Regions from separate parts of the Streptomyces sp. NPDC000075 genome, predicted to be linked through region 1. Evidence: riboswitches for the same ligand, from Rfam matches in the RefSeq annotation. Region 1 holds a riboswitch; the other holds the start of a gene.
What was found. Region 1 has a riboswitch for cobalamin ahead of ABT403_RS03820 (ABC transporter substrate-binding protein). Riboswitches for the same ligand answer to the same signal wherever they lie in the genome.
Positions count from the first base shown of each region.

Region 2: linked by a shared signal. The riboswitch ahead of cobN (cobaltochelatase subunit CobN) and the one ahead of ABT403_RS03820 (ABC transporter substrate-binding protein) in region 1 are both predicted to bind cobalamin.

Region 1 is NZ_JBEPFL010000002.1:355,273-358,621, forward strand. It holds gene ABT403_RS03810 (GMC oxidoreductase) at 1-520, opposite strand, end outside; gene ABT403_RS03815 (DUF4352 domain-containing protein) at 625-1,134, opposite strand; cobalamin riboswitch at 1,239-1,376, shown strand; gene ABT403_RS03820 (ABC transporter substrate-binding protein) at 1,412-2,401, shown strand; gene ABT403_RS03825 (FecCD family ABC transporter permease) at 2,398-3,349, shown strand, end outside.
Region 2 is NZ_JBEPFL010000006.1:304,911-308,259, forward strand. It holds gene cobN (cobaltochelatase subunit CobN) at 1-1,818, opposite strand, end outside; cobalamin riboswitch at 1,852-1,976, opposite strand; gene ABT403_RS10620 (ferredoxin-like domain-containing protein) at 2,256-3,349, shown strand, end outside.

The sequences.
Region 1 (3,349 bases):
TACCGCCGTTGACCAGCGAACCGCCGCCGACGCCGCGCCCCTGGTAGACGATGATCCCGCCCATCTCCTCGGCATCGAGGATGCCCGTGTACTTCGGGACGTCCTTGTCGATGGGGAAGCCGAGGAAATTGCTCAGCGGCGCCTTCGTGCGGGTGCGCAGCCAGAAGGAGCGGTAGTCGGGCTTGGTGGTGTTGGCGAAGATCTTGCCGTCGGTGCCGGGGGTGTCCCAGGCCATGCCCATCTCGATCATGTGGACGTCGACACCGGCCTGGGCGAGCCGCAGCGCGGCGACGGAGCCGCCGTACCCGGTGCCGATGACGAGGGCGGGGACATGGGTCCCGGACGTGATGGGGGCGTTGGCGGAGGCGGAGACGGTGGCGGAGGCGGTGGCGGGATTCGCACGGGCCGGGACGGTATTGACGGCCAGGGCCATGGCCCCCAGAAGAGAACCAGTTCCAGCGATGAATCCACGTCGGGAGACACCCTGGGACACCTTGCTGTGCAGGCCTTTGTCACTCATGTGGCGTTCCTCACTCTCGGCGGAGTGGGAACAAGTTCTACTGGCGGGTGCCTGCTAAGTCACTAGATACGTCGAGATAATTTCCGGCTGGTTCCGGCAGCGGATCACGACAGGCTCCAGTGGGCGACGTCGTCGCCGAGCCCCGCGTCCAGGGCGAACTGCACCGCCGCCGGGCGCGATGCGCGCGGCAGCCGGAAGACGACGTACCCCGTCGCCGATCCGCCGGGGGCGAGGCTGACGGTGCCGGGGAAAGCCGGGCCCGCGTCCGTGGCATCGCTCAGGCCGGTGAAGCGCCGCCCGGTGGTGTCCAGGAGGTGCGCGGCCGGGGCGGGGGAGTCCTCGTACGGCACCGTTCCGGTGTTCTCCAGGCGCAGCTCCACGGCGACCAGCCGGTCGGCCCCGGGCGCCGGCGCCGGGCCCGCCGGGTCGACGACCCCGGTGAGGGTGACGTCGAGCCGCTCGCCGGGGCGGTCACCGTCGAGGGAGACGGTCTCGCCGGAACCGCCGGTGCCCGCGCCGAGCAGCAGCGCCGCGAGGAGGGGGGCCAGGAGGAGCCGGCCGGCCCTGGCCGTGCGCCCGGGACCGCCGTGCCCCGGATGGCTGCCGTGACGCATGACCGACCTCCTCCACACCCCCCTCGCCGCCCACGATCCTCCGTGCCGGGCGCTCCCGCCACCGGCGGCCCCCTTGATCCCCACTGTGGGGCAAACGCGGCATCTGGCAGACTTGGCCGGGTTGTCCCGGGCGGTGCGGGCCAGGAAACCGGTGTGAATCCGGTGCGGTCCCGCCACTGTGACCGGCGACCCCGTCCGCGGGGTCCCGGGAGTCAGACACTGACGCACCGCCTCTTCACTTCGACCGGGGACGAGGATCCCCCGGAGAGGCCTCACCATGCCGCGTTTCCGCGCCGCCCCGCGCCCGCTCACCGCGCTCGCGCTCCTGCTCTCCCTGACCGCGTGCGGCGGTCCGTCCGGGGAGGAACGGCCCGCCCCCGGCGCCCGGTCCGCGCCCGGGTTCCCGTACACCGTCACCAACTGCGGTGTGACCAGCACGTATCAGGCCCCGCCCGAACGCGCCGTCACCATGAACCAGCACGCCACCGAGATCATGCTGGCCCTCGGCCTCCAGGACCGGATGGCCGGCACGGCCTACCTCGACGACGCCGTACTCCCCGCCTACCGGAGCGCCTACGAGGGCATCAAGGTGCTGGCGAAGGAGTACCCGTCGAAGGAGGTGCTCCTCGCGGCCGACCCGGACTTCGTGTACGGCGGGTACTCCAGCGCCTTCGACAAGGGGCAGGGCCGTGACCGCGAGGGGCTCGCCGGCTCGGGGATCGGCTCCCGGCTCAGCGTCGAGTACTGCACCCCCGGCCGCGTCGGGCTCGCCCAGCTGAAGACCGAGATCACCGAGGTCGCCCGGACCTTCGGCGTGCCCGAGCGCGGCACGGCCCTCATCGAGGACCAGCAGCGCCGGATCGACGCCGTCACCGCACGGGTCAGGGACCGGGCCCGGCCGTCCGTCTTCGTCTACGACTCGGGCGAGTCCTCCGCCTTCACCTCCGGAGGCAACGGCATCGGCAACGAGATCGTCTCCCTGGCCGGGGGGACGAACGTGTTCGCCGACCTCCAGAACACCTTCGGCGACGTGCCGTGGGAGAAGGTCATCGAGCGGCGGCCCGAGACCATTCTCATCTACGACTACGGCGGCACCGCCGTGGAGGCCAAGAAGCAGCGCCTGCTGAACGATCCGGCGCTGGCGGAGGTTCCCGCCGTGAAGAACCGCCGGTTCGTCGTGCTGCCGCTGTCCTCGGCCGTCCTCGGCGTACGCGTCGCCGACGCGGTGGAGTCCCTCGGCCGCCAGTTGCACCCCGACGCCGCGTGACCGGGTACCGCCGCACCACGGCCGCCCTGGTGCTCCTCGCGGCCGCGCTGGCCGCCTCGATGGTGGCGGGGCTCGCCCTGGGACCCGTACGCATCGCCCCCGGCCGGGTGCTCGACGTCCTGCTGGCCGGACCCGGGGGACGGGGGGCCCTCGCCTCCATCGTGTGGGACGTGCGGATGCCGCGCGTGCTGCTCGGGGCCGTGGTCGGCGCCGGGCTCGCGGTCTCCGGCGCCGTGCTCCAGGCCCTCGTCCGCAACGCCCTCGCCGACCCCTTCCTGCTGGGCGCCTCCTCGGGCGCGTCGGCGGGGGCGGTGCTGGTCATCGTGCTCGGGGTGGGCGCGGGAACCGCCGCCGGACTCCCGCTGGCCGCGTTCGCCGGCTCCCTCGCCGCACTCGTCGCCGTCTACGCCCTGGCCCGGCGCGGTGGCACGATGACCACCGGGCGGCTGATCCTGGCCGGGGTGGCCGTGCAGTACGTCCTGTCCGCGCTGACCAGCCTGGTCCTGGTGCTGGCCGCGCACCCCGACCAGCTCCGCTCCGTGCTCTTCTGGACGCTGGGCGGCCTGGGCGGGGCCCGCTGGGACGAACTCGCCCTGCCGGCGGCCGCGCTGCTCGCCAGTACCGCCGTGCTCGTCACCCTGGCACGCCCCCTGGACCTGCTGCTCGCGGGGGAGGAGGGGGCCCGCACCCTCGGCCTGGACACCGGCCGCTTCCGGGCCGCCGTGTTCGTCCTCGCCTCCCTGGTCATCGGGGTGCTCGTGGCCTGCAGCGGGGCGATCGGCTTCGTCGGCCTGATGGTTCCGCACGCCGCCCGCATGGTGGTCGGCGCCGGGCACCGGGCGCTGCTGCCCGTCTGCGCACTGGCCGGGGCGGTCTTCCTGAGCCTGGCCGATCTGCTGGCCCGGACGGCGGCGGCGCCCGGGGAGATACCCGTCGGCGTGGTCACCG
Region 2 (3,349 bases), on a different contig from region 1:
CTCGTCCAGGTGCTGCTCCAGGCGGGCGATGTCGCCGTACGACTCGGCGCGCGCCATCGGCGGGACGAGGTGGTCGACCAGGGTGGCGTGGACCCGGCGCTTGGCCTGGGTGCCCTCGCCCGGGTCGTTGACCAGGAAGGGGTAGACGAGGGGCAGGTCGCCGAGGGCGGCGTCCGGGGAGCAGGAGGCGGACAGGCCCGCGTTCTTGCCGGGCAGCCATTCGAGGTTGCCGTGCTTGCCCAGGTGGATCATCGCGTCGGCGCCGAAGCCGCCGTCCTGCGCGGCCGCCTGGATCCAGCGGTACGCGGCCAGGTAGTGGTGCGAGGGCGGCAGGTCCGGGTCGTGGTAGATCGCGATCGGGTTCTCGCCGAAGCCACGCGGCGGCTGGATGAGGATGAGGAGGTTCCCGCGGCGCAGGGCCGCGAGCACGATGTCACCCTCGGGGTTCGCGGAACGGTCCACGAACATGTTGCCGGGGGCCTCGCCCCAGTGTTCCTCGACGCTCTCGCGCAGGTCCGCGGGGAGTTCGGCGAACCAGCGCTTGTAGTCGGCCGCCGGGATGCGGACGGGGTTGCGGGCCAGCTGCTCCTCGGTGAGCCAGTCCTGGTCGTGGCCGCCGGCCTCGATCAGGGCGCGGATCAGCTCGTCGCCGTCACCGGAGACCAGGCCGGGGATGTCGGCCTCGGGCCCGAAGTCGTAGCCCTCGGCGATCAGGCGGCGCAGCAGCTCCACGGCGCTGGCCGGGGTGTCGAGGCCGACCGCGTTGCCGATGCGGGAGTGCTTGGTGGGGTACGCGGAGAGGACCAGCGCGATCCGCTTGTCCGCGCGCTCGATGTGGCGCAGCCGGGCGTGGCGCACCGCGATGCCGGCGACGCGGGAGGCCCGCTCGGCGTCGGCCACGTAGGCGGGCAGGCCGTCCTCGTCGATCTCCTTGAAGGAGAACGGGACGGTGATCAGGCGGCCGTCGAACTCCGGCACGGCGACCTGGGTGGCGGCGTCGAGGGGGGAGAGGCCCTCGTCGTTCTCCTCCCAGGTGCTGCGCGAGCCGGTCAGGCACAGGGCCTGGAGGATCGGCACGCCGAGCCCGGCCAGGGCGCCCGCGTCCCAGGACTCGTCGTCCCCGCCCGCCGAGGCGGTCGCGGGGCGGGTGCCGCCGGCGGCGAGGACGGTGGTGACGATGGCGTCCGCCTGCTCCAGGGCGTGGAGCAGCTCCGGCTCCGGGGTGCGCAGCGAGGAGACGTACAGGGGGAGGGGGCGGCCGCCCTTGGCCTCGACGGCGTCGCAGAGGGCGTGCACGAAGGCGGTGTTGCCGCTCATCTGGTGGGCGCGGTAGTAGAGCACCGCCACCTGCGGGCCCGTGGCCTGCGTGGCGGGCCGCTCCAGGGGGCCCCAGGTGGGGGAGGCGGCCGGGGGCTCGAAGCCGTGGCCGGTGAGCAGGACCGTGTCGGACAGGAACCGGGCCAGCTGCTCCAGGTTGGCCGGGCCGCCGTGCGCGAGGTAGCGGTGGGCCTCGGCGGCGATGCCGATGGGGACCGTGGAGGCCTCCATCAGCTGGGCGTCCGGGGCCTGTTCGCCGGTCAGCACCACCACCGGCCGGGTCTGGCCGGGGGCCAGCAGCACGTCGAGGCCGTCCTGCCAGGCGCGCAGGCCGCCGAGGAGGCGTACGACGACCAGCTCGGCGCCGTCGAGGAGCCCGGGGAGGTCGTCGACGGGGAGGCGGGAGGGGTTCGCGAACCGGTACGGCACGGGGCCGCCGGCGACGTTCGCGGCGCGGGCGCTGAGCAGATCGGTGTCGGACGTCGACAGCAGCAGGATCATGCGGCGGCAGGCCTTCCTCGGGGTTTCCGCGCCCCGGGCAGTGAGGACAGCGGGAGTTCCTGACTCACCTCACGGATCGCTCCGCGGGGCTCACAGTGGCGGGACCGCGCCGGAATCGCACCGGGCTTCCTCCCATGTCGCCGTCCTCGGCGGTGACGGGCCGAGTGGTCCGCCGGAAGGTCATCTTAGGTGGCCGTCTCCCTGGCCGGGAGGTGGGGTGGGGAGCTCGCGGGTGGTGAGCCGCGGTGCGGTGCGCCGTCGGGGCTCTGCCCATCGGGCCGCGCCGCAAACTCCCCCGGCTACCGCTGGGGTACCCCCGGGTGGGGCCGGGAGGGCCTCCGGTGGGCTGGAAGGATCGGCGGTGGGGCTGGATTGCGCTGGTCGGGGTGGCGACGGACACAGGTCGGGGGTGGGGAAACGTGGGTATGCTCGCGGCCATGCCGCCCCAGCCCCCTTCCGCCGCATCGCGGGACGAACCCGTCATACGCGACCGCGGCGACGCCTGCCCCGGCGCGCTGCGGCTGCACTCCGCCGACGACGGGTACCTGGCGCGCGTGCGGATCCCCGGCGGGCTGCTCACCGGCCGGCAGGCCGCCGTGCTCGGGCTCGCCGCCGACCGGTTCGGGGACGGGCACCTGGAACTCACCTCGCGCGGCAACGTCCAGCTGCGCGGCCTCGCCGACGGCTGCGGCGCCGGGCTCGCGGAGATGCTCGGCGGCGCCGGGCTGCTGCCCGCCCCGAGCCACGAGCGGGTGCGCAACATCGTGGCCAGCCCCCTCGGCGGGCCCCTCGTCGTGGACTGGGTCCGGGAACTCGACCGGCTGCTCTGCGCGAGCACCCGGGCGGCCGCCCTCTCCGGGCGGTTCCTGTTCGCCCTCGACGACGGGCGCGGGGACGTGGCCGCCCTCGAACCCGACGTCACCGTGCTGTCCGTCCGCGCGGGCGGCACCGGGAGCGCGGGACGCGCGGAGCCGCGGGACGACCGGACCGCCGCCGGTGCCGGGAACGTCCCCGGCGACGTTCCCGGCGGCCGGGCCCTGGTGCGGTTCGGCGCGGCCGCCGACGCCGTCGAGGTCGGTGCCGCCGACGCGCCCCGGGCCGCGCTGCTGGCCGCCGAGTACTTCCTCGACTCCGCCGACGCCGCCGGGAACCGTCCCTGGCGGATCGCCGAACTGGCTGACGAACACACCCTGGACACACGGGAGTTCGCGCTGAGGCTCGACGCCGCCGGGATCGCGGCCGGTCACCGCCCCGAAGTGGCGTGGCCCTGTGCCGAACCGCCCCGGCCCTGGGGCGAAGACGGCGCCGGACTCTGCGTGCTGCCCCCGCTCGGACGGCTGAGCTCCGCACAGTGGCGGGTACTGACCGAGGCCGCCGGCGGTGCTGACGGCGAGCTGCGCGTCACCCCCTGGCGCAGCGTCGTCCTGCCGCACGCGAACACCGGCGCGTGCGCGCGCGTCGAGGCGGCCGGCCTGGTCGCCCGGCCCGGCAGCCCCTGGCTGTCCGTCACCGCCTGCACCGGCAGGCCCGG